DNA from 2 places in the Streptomyces flavusporus genome. Region 1 is predicted to be linked to the other one. Evidence: riboswitches for the same ligand, from Rfam matches in the RefSeq annotation. Region 1 holds a riboswitch; the other holds the start of a gene.
What was found. A riboswitch is a leader RNA that binds a small molecule or an ion and turns the genes downstream of it on or off. The one in region 1 is predicted to bind cyclic di-AMP.
Positions count from the first base shown of each region.

Region 1 (4,417 bases):
GTACGGTGGCGATGAACTCGCCGCCGATGGTGGCCGCGAGTCCCACCCGGTCCACAAAGTCGTGGTGCGTGAAGCGGTGGACGTCCTTGGCGGACAGGCGCGGGTAGGGCGCGAAGAAGCGGTAGTACTTCGACTCGTCCGAGACCTGCTCGTAGAAGCTGACCAGGCGCTCGGCATCATCAACGGTGATGGGGCGGATGCGCGCGGTGCCGCCGTCGCGCAGCACCACGTCGGCTTCCCAGTGGGCGGGGTACTCGTGCCGCTCCGACGAGCTCTGCATGCGCCCCAGAGTACGGCTCGCGTACGACAACGGCGCGAGGCAGTCTGTGCAAGGACGGGAGTCGGACCGAGGCCGCGGTCCGACGCCACCTCCGGACGGGACGAAGGACCGCTCCGGGCATGCTTCACGATATGGGAAACTGGTCTAGACAACCCTGAACACCTGAAGGGCAGCATCACATGGCTGAGCGCCGCGTCAACGTCGGCTGGGCCGAGGGCCTCCACGCCCGCCCCGCCTCCATCTTCGTCCGAGCCGCCACGGCCGCAGGCGTCCCGGTGACGATCGCCAAGGCCGGGGGCAACCCCGTCAACGCGGCCTCCATGCTGGCCGTTCTCAGCCTGGGCGCCGAGGGCGGCGAGGAGATCGTCCTGGCCTCCGACGCCGACGGCGCCGACGCGGCCCTCGACCGCCTGGCCAAGCTGGTCTCCGAGGGCCTCGAGGAGCTGCCCGAGACCGTCTGACCGCCCGCACGGCGGTCAGTGAAGCCGCGTCACCCTTCCCGGGCGGCGCGGCTTCGTCATTTCCCGCAGCGGCCTCACGCGTTTTCCACGGCGGGTGCGACGCATTCCACATGGGCATGCCTCTGACGCGCGGGCGTGAATTCCCGGCGCGCCAGAAAAGGGCAGCGGAAATGCACCGCCACCGAATATCTCCTCTTTGTATACGGCGCATATGTTAATGCCGAAGGCTGGACATGTTTACGGGGTGTTGCGAAGTCCTCACACGGTCGGTGCGATCCTGGCCGCCGGCGAACCGGAGCCGGTGCGCGGCGGTCGCGCGTTCGGTGTGCAGGGCCGTGATGGCCCGCGCGCGCTCGCCGTCGCCGCGCGCCACGGCGTCCACGATCGCGCCGTGCTCCGTCCAGGACTCCACGGGGCTGGCCGGCGCCTCCACGGCGTACATCCAGGCGATCTTGTGCCGCAGCTGGGTCAGCATCGCGATCAGCGCGGGGCTTCCGGAGGCCTGGGCGAGCGTCTCGTGGAACCAGCCGCCCAACGAGCGCAGATCCTCGCTGTTGCCCCTCTTCGCCCGCTCCTGGCCCAGCCGGACGAGACCGCGCAGGACCTTCAGGTGGGCCTCGGTGCGCCGCTGGGCGGCCCGGGCGGCGCCGAGCGGCTCCAGCAGCATGCGCATCTCCAGCAGGTCGGAGGCCTCCTGCTCGGTGGGCTCCGCGACGCACGCGCCCGCGTGCCGCCGGGTCACCACGAAGCCCTCCGCCTCCAGGGTGCGCAGGGCCTCCCGGACGGGGACGCGCGAGACGCCGTAGCGGCGCGCGAGGAGTTCCTCGGTGAGCCGGCCGCCACGCTCGTAGACACCCGCGACGATGTCGTCCCGGATCGCCGTGCACACCGAGTGCGCCGGAATACGCATGACCGACCTCCGCCTTAATCCCCGTGAAACGTCGACGATTGACGTGTGTTCAGTGACTCTATTGCAAAGAGCCGGAATTTCCGATGGCGGGCCGGAATCCATGGATATTTTTTGGACAAACAGACCCCTGAAACGCCGAAAGCCCCGGCTCGGGGAGCCAGGGCTTCGGGCAGCGCAGCCGCCTGTCGTCAGACGTTCACACCGTGCGAGCGGAGGTAGGCCAGGGGGGCGATGTCCGAGCCGTACTCGGCGGTCGTACGGGCCTCGAAGTGCAGGTGTGCTCCGGTGACGTTGCCGGTGGCGCCGGAGAGGGCGATCTGCTGTCCCGGGGTGACCGTCTGGCCGACCGAGACGGCGATGGACGACAGGTGGCCGTACTGGGTGTACGTACCGTCGTTCATCTTGATCACGACTTGATTGCCGTACGCCCCGCCCCAGCCGGCCTCGACGACAGTGCCGGAGCCGACCGCGTGGACGGGCGTGCCGCTCGCGGCGTGGAAGTCGACACCGGTGTGGCTGCCGGAGGACCACAGGGAGCCGCCGGACTGGTAGCCGGTGGAGACATAGGAGCTGGTGATCGGCAGCACATAGGTGTTGAGACGCTTGCGCTCGGCCTCACGCGCGGCCCGCTCCTTGGCCTCGCGCGCCTCCTTGGCCCGCTCCTCCGCGCGCTTCTCGGCGGCCGCTTCGGCCGCCTTCTCGGCGGCGGCCTCCTCGGCGGCCTGTCGCTGGGCGGCCGCCTGGGCATCGATCTGGTCGGCGACCGAGTCGCCGATGGTGACGACCGGCAGCAGGCCGGTCTCCTCGAGCGCCGGCTCGGCGGCGAGCGCGGGGGCGGCCAGAGTGCCGACGACGCCGGTGGTGGTGAGCGCGGCGACGCCCGCGGCGCGGGCGGTCGTGCGCTGCATCCGGCTGGGACGACGATGCTTCCCGGTGGCGCGGGTGAACGCCATGAAGTGGCTGGTCCTTTCCTTCCTTCTCGCCTACCGGGTTAGCTGACGGGTTCGGAGCAGGAAGGTCTCCTACGGACCCCCTCGCTGCGCGCGGGCGTCCGATTCACCCCAGGGACTGCATCGTTGGGTCCCCGGCTCCCCTGGCTCGCGCCGTTCGGGGACTCGGCGATGACTGTCCGGTGCCGCGGGCGCGGCGCACTGCCTGACGGACAGCCCGGAAGACGCTAAACGGGGCATCTTTCAATCCCCAAACGGAACACGGCTTTTGTAGCGCATGCCACAGGTCAGACAGGCAACCTCTCCCTCAATTGGGACATAAAGGGGCCCTGGTGACTCTTTCGTCACCAGGGCCCCTACGCGCGCGTGCCGCTGTCAGGCCTTCTACTCGGCCGTGACGACGGTGACTTCGCCGATTCCGAGGGCCGCGACAGGCTCCTTGATCTGCGCCGCATCGCCGACGAGGACGGTCACGAGACGGTCCACCGGGAAGGCGTTGACGACCGCCGCGGTGGCCTCGACGGTGCCCGTCGCGGCGAGCTGCTGGTACAGCGTCGCCTGGTAGTCGTCGGGCAGATGCTGCTCGACCTGGTCGGCCAGCGTGCTAGCGACGGCCGCCGCGGTCTCGTACTTGAGCGGCGCCACCCCGACGAGGTTCTGTACGGCGACGTCCCGCTCGGGATCGGTCAGACCCTGTTCGGCGAGCGTGCGCAGCACCGTCCAGAGGTCCTGCAGGGCGGGACCGGTGTTCGGCGTGTCGACGGAGCCGCTGATGGCGAGCATCGCGGCGCCGCTGCCGTCGGGCGCCGAGCGCAGCACCTGGCCGAACGCGCGCACGCCGTAGGTGTAGCCCTTCTCCTCGCGCAGGACACGGTCCAGGCGGGAGGTGAGGGTGCCGCCCAGGCAGTACGTGCCGAGCACCTGGGCAGGCCACACGCGGTCGTGCCGGTCGGAGCCGACGCGGCCGATCAGCAGCTGGGTCTGCACGGCGCCGGGGCGGTCCACGATGACGACCCGGCCGATGTCGTCGGCGGTCACCGGCGGCACGGGGCGCGGCTGGGCCGGGGATCCGGTCCAGGTGCCCAGGGTGTCACCGAGCAGCGCGTCGAGGTCGACGCCGGTGAGGTCGCCGACGACGACTGCGCTGGCCGTGGCGGGCCGGACGTGCTTCTCGTAGAAGGCACGTACGGCCGCGGAGTCGATGGCGGCGACCGTCTCCTCGGTGCCCTGGCGCGGCCGCGACATGCGCGAGGTCGCCGGGAACAGCTCCTTGGAGAGCTCCTTGGCGGCACGGCGGGACGGGTTGGCCAGCTCGTGCGGGATCTCGTCGAGGCGGTTGCGCACGAGCCGCTCGACCTCGCTGTCGGCGAATGCGGGCGCCCTGAGGGCGTCGGCGAGCAGGCCGAGGGCCTTGGCCAGGCGGGAGGCGGGGACCTCCAGGCTCAGACGGACGCCGGGGTGGTCGGCGTGCGAGTCGAGGGTGGCGCCGCAGCGCTCCAGCTCGGCGGCGAACTCCTCGGCGGAGTGCTTGTCGGTGCCCTCGGAGAAGGCCCGCGCCATGATCGTGGCGACGCCGTCGAGGCCGGTCGGCTCGGCGTCCAGGGGCGCGCCCAGGAGCACCTCGACGGCGACGACCTGCTGACCGGGGCGGTGGCAGCGCAGGACCGTCAGACCGTTGTCGAGCGTCCCGCGCGTGGGCGCCGGGAAGGCCCACGGCCTGGCCTCGCCCGCCCGGGGCTGGGGGTGGAACTCCATCGTGGCGAGCTCGGTCACTGGGCCGCCTCCTCGTTGTGGTCGTCGGTGGGTTCGGCAGCTT
Region 1 is NZ_CP176503.1:2,663,328-2,667,744, forward strand. Features, by position in the region: gene ACKTSN_RS12730 (GNAT family N-acetyltransferase) at 1-280, opposite strand, end outside; gene ACKTSN_RS12735 (HPr family phosphocarrier protein) at 460-741, shown strand; gene ACKTSN_RS12740 (GntR family transcriptional regulator) at 956-1,651, opposite strand; gene ACKTSN_RS12745 (M23 family metallopeptidase) at 1,840-2,604, opposite strand; cyclic di-AMP (ydaO/yuaA leader) riboswitch at 2,618-2,782, opposite strand; gene ACKTSN_RS12750 (M16 family metallopeptidase) at 2,986-4,374, opposite strand; gene ACKTSN_RS12755 (M16 family metallopeptidase) at 4,371-4,417, opposite strand, start outside.

Region 2 (4,417 bases), 3.2 Mb from region 1:
GGCGCGCTGGGCGACGTACTGCCTTATCGGATAGGCGAGGGCGACCACCAGCGAGCAGACGACGAGCGCGAGCAGTGCGGCGCGGCCGGTCAGCCGGGAGCGGCGGGCCTGGCGGCGGGTCTGGGAGCGGTAGACGCGGGCGGCCGTCTGCTCGCCGAGCAGCCGGATCCTGGTCGTGGTGGAGAAACGGTCCCGGTCCCTGGCGGCCATCTCCCACTCCCGTCACACACGCGCGTACGTCCCCGCACACGGTACGGGACCGAGTACGGGGACGTACGTGTACGACGCTTCCTACGAGGCGCTACTCAGCCCTTGAAGCGCTGCTCAGCCCTTGAAGCGCTGCTCAGCCCTTGAAGCGGGGGAACGCGCTGCGGCCGGCGTACATCGCGGCGTCGTCGAGGATCTCCTCGATGCGCAGCAGCTGGTTGTACTTGGCGACGCGCTCGGAGCGGGCCGGGGCGCCGGTCTTGATCTGGCCGCAGTTGGTGGCGACGGCCAGGTCGGCGATGGTGACGTCCTCGGTCTCGCCGGAGCGGTGGGACATCATGCACTTGAAGCCGTTGCGCTGGGCGAGCTCGACGGCGTCCAGGGTCTCGGTCAGCGAGCCGATCTGGTTGACCTTGACCAGCAGGGCGTTGGCGGCGCCCTCCTCGATGCCCTTGGCCAGGCGCTCGGGGTTGGTGACGAACAGGTCGTCGCCGACGAGCTGGACCTTGTCACCGAGCTTGGCGGTGATGGTCTTCCAGCCCTCCCAGTCGTCCTCGAACAGCGGGTCCTCGATGGAGACCAGCGGGTAGGCGTCGACCAGCTCGGCGTAGTACTCGGTCATCTCGGCGGCCGAGCGCGCCTTGCCCTCGAAGAGGTAGGAGCCGTCCTTGTAGAACTCGGACGCGGCGACGTCGAGCGCGAGGGCGATCTGCTCGCCGGGGGTGTAGCCGGCCTCCTTGATCGCCTCGAGGATGAGGTCGAGGGCCTCGCGGTTGGAGCCGAGGTTCGGGGCGAAGCCGCCCTCGTCGCCGAGGCCGGTGGCCAGGCCCTTGCTCTTCAGGACCTTCTTGAGGGTGTGGTAGACCTCGGTGCCCCAGCGCAGGGCCTCGGAGAAGGACTCCGCGCCGATCGGGGCGATCATGAACTCCTGGATGTCCACGTTGGAGTCGGCGTGCGAGCCGCCGTTCAGGATGTTCATCATCGGCACCGGCAGCAGGTGCGCGTTCGGGCCGCCCAGGTAGCGGAAGAGCGGCAGGTCGCTGGCCTCGGAGGCGGCGTGCGCGACGGCGAGCGAGACGCCGAGGATGGCGTTGGCGCCGAGGGAGCCCTTGTTGTCGGTGGCGTCCAGGTCGAACATCGCCTGGTCGATCAGACGCTGCTCGGTGGCGTCGTAGCCGACCAGCTCAGGGCCGATCTGCTCGATGACGGCCAGGACGGCCTTCTCGACGCCCTTGCCCTGGTAGCGGTTGGGGTCGCCGTCGCGGAGCTCGATGGCCTCGAAGGCGCCCGTGGAGGCGCCGGACGGGACGGCGGCACGACCCGTGCTGCCGTCGTCGAGGCCGACCTCGACCTCGACCGTGGGGTTGCCTCGGGAGTCCAGGATTTCCCGGGCTACGACGACGTCGATGGACGGCACGAGCATCTCCTTCGTGGATGTGACGCGGTTTAGCAGGACCGCAGCGGCTCTGCGAGATGAGCCTAACCGGCTCCGTGGGATCGGCCAGCCGGTCGCCCACCCCGTGGACGAAACCGATCGTAAATTGTTTCCGAACGGAACAAAGACGGTTCCTCAAGAATGAGGGCCCGAGCGAAGAACGAGGGCCCCGAGCGAAGAACGAGGCACGAGCGGTGACACAAAAGCCCCGCCCCGGCGCGTACGGGGGAACACGCACCGGGGCGGGGGCCTGTGGGGACGGGGGACCCTCACGGGGGTCTGCGAAGCCCGGATCACTTCAGGTCAGGCGAAGCTGCCGACCCGGGTGGATCCGGATCACTTCAGGTGCAGCTGCTGACCCGGGTAGATGAGGTCGGCGTCCTCGACGATGCCCTTGTTCAGCTGGAACAGCTTCTCCCAGCCGCCCTTGACGTCGTGCTCCGCGGCGATGGTGCTGAGGGTGTCGCCGGTGACGACCTTGTACTCGCCGTCACCCTTCTCGACCTTCTCACCGGTCGGGGTGGTGACGGTCTTCTGCGCCGGGCGCTCCTGCGAACGGGAGGCCGGCTGCTGCTCGGTCGAGCGGGTGGTGGTCTCGGTGCCGCTCTGCGAGGAGCCCTCCGAGGAGGAGTCGCTCGCGCCACCGCCGGTGTACGTGGCGTTCGACAGGCCCGTGCCGCAGTGCGGCCAGGCACCCTTGCCCTGACCCGCGAGCACCTTCTCGGCGATCTGGATCTGCTGCTCCTTGGTGGCCTGGTCGGCCGTGGCGGCGTACTGCGTGCCGCCGTACGCGGCCCAGGTGGAGGCGGAGAACTGCAGACCGCCGTAGTAGCCGTTGCCGGTGTTGATGGACCAGTTGCCGCCCGACTCGCACTGGGCGACGGCGTCCCACTCGGAGGTGGTGGCGGCGGAGGCGCTGCCGGCCGCCATCAGCGGGGCCGCGACGGCGGCGGCGCCGGTGACGCCGACGACGGCTATGACGCGAGCAGCCTTGGACGGACGACGGTGCTTGCCCTTGCTGGAAAACAGCATGGATGGATCCCCTCACCGACGCCTGCGAGGTGAGCTGTCGGGTTCGGGCCGGTTGAGTTGCCCGGCCACGCCCCTGTGGAGAGGCGTGACTTCACCCCAAGCCGTACCGGCTCAACTGTCCGGTGCGGCGCTTACCTTGGGTCCCCCGCTCCTGCCTACGGCGCTTGACGCGACGACTGTTCCCGAACGGCCGCTGGCAGGATTCGGCGTTGCGGCAGCCGGGGCTCGCGTTGGCGAGCGGTCATGACCGTAGACACGCGATTGGCGGAATTTCAAAGAGAATCAGGGCCTCTGAGACTCATCCCACACTTTCACCAAACAGGACATTAGGCGCGAAGTATGACGTGAACTCCCGCTACTTTTCGCCCGGTTCGCCCCCGACATCCAGCGTCTGACCGGGGATGATGTGGTTGGGGTCGGCGCCGACGATCTCCTTGTTGTCCGCATACAGCACGGACCATCCCCCTTGGACGCCATGGGAGTCGGCGATACCCCAGAGACTGTCCCCCTCGCGCACGGTGTACGACCCGTCGGCGACATCGCGCGCGAAGGCGCTGTCGCGCGAGGCGTGGCGACCCGAGGACTCGGTCGTACGAGCGCCGGCGGCATCCTCGTCGGCGCTGTCGCCGCGATGCTTGCCCGTACCGGTGTCGATCAGACCGGAATCGCCTTCACTCTGCCCCGAGTTGTCCGAGTCCGTTGCCTTTGGGGTGACTGTGGGCGAGCTGTCGGATCCCTGCGAGTTGTCCGAGGTGGAGCCGGCGGGCGTCGGGCTCGCGGAACCGTCCGCCGCATTCGATGACGAGCCAGATGAAGGGGACGGCTCGGTGGATTCAGGCGAAGACTCTGCCGAATCAGATGAATCGGGTGAGCTGGAGGAACCGGACGAGTTGGACAAGCCGAGCGAGTTGCGCAGGCTCTCGGAAGTGTCCGACGAGGTGTCACCGGCCACACCCGTGTCCACGTCGGCCGAATCCTTGTCGGCGTCGAGACCGGCGGTGAGCCCGCAGGTGCCCCATGCGCCCACGCCCTGGTCCGCGAGGAGCCGCTCGGCGACGGCTATCTGCTGCGAACGGCTGGCCTGGTCGGCTCTGGCCGCGTACGTGAGGCCGCCGTACCGCTCCCAGTTCTCCTGGGACAACTGCAGTCCTCCGTAGTACCCGTCGCCCGCGTTGGCGCTCCAGGAGCCGCCGCTCTCACACTCCGCCACCCGGTCCCACGTCGTGCCGCTGGCCGCGCTCGCGCCGGTGGCGCCGAGGAGTGGGATGGCGATGGCGGACCCGGTCACGCCGGCCGCGACAACGAGAGCCGGAGCCTGACGGGGGCGACGGTGACGACCGTTCCCGGAGAGCATGCGGGGACCTTTCGCGAGACAGCAGTGACCGGCGCGGCGGGTGGTGTTCGACGTCGCGCTGCTGGGTGAACGTATCGGCAGTCGATCACTTGTCACAAGTTAATGCCGCACAGATCACGTGAAGATCACAGAGTTGAGGTCGTGTCACGTTTTCGGTGCCGGAGTGGAGGGTTCCAGTCGAATCCGGGGCCGGGGGGCCGGTTTACGAGATGGGAGTGAACTCCACAGGCAGCGTGCGCAGTCCGCGCATGATGAGGCCGCCGCGCCATCGCAACTCGCCGGGGTCCACGGCCAGTCGGAGGTCCGGGAGGCGGGTGAGGAGGGTCGCGAGGGCGGTCTGCCCCTCCAGGCGGGCGAGCGGCGCGCCGAGGCAGTAGTGGATGCCGTGC
Region 2 is NZ_CP176503.1:5,879,737-5,884,153, reverse strand. Features, by position in the region: gene ACKTSN_RS27895 (FtsB family cell division protein) at 1-210, opposite strand, end outside; gene eno (phosphopyruvate hydratase) at 344-1,624, opposite strand; gene ACKTSN_RS27885 (transglycosylase family protein) at 1,979-2,674, opposite strand; cyclic di-AMP (ydaO/yuaA leader) riboswitch at 2,679-2,847, opposite strand; gene ACKTSN_RS27880 (transglycosylase family protein) at 3,030-4,028, opposite strand; gene ACKTSN_RS27875 (cytochrome P450 family protein) at 4,231-4,417, opposite strand, start outside.
Region 2: it holds a riboswitch for cyclic di-AMP, as region 1 does, so the genes downstream of both, ACKTSN_RS27885 (transglycosylase family protein) here and ACKTSN_RS12745 (M23 family metallopeptidase) in region 1, are expected to answer to the same signal.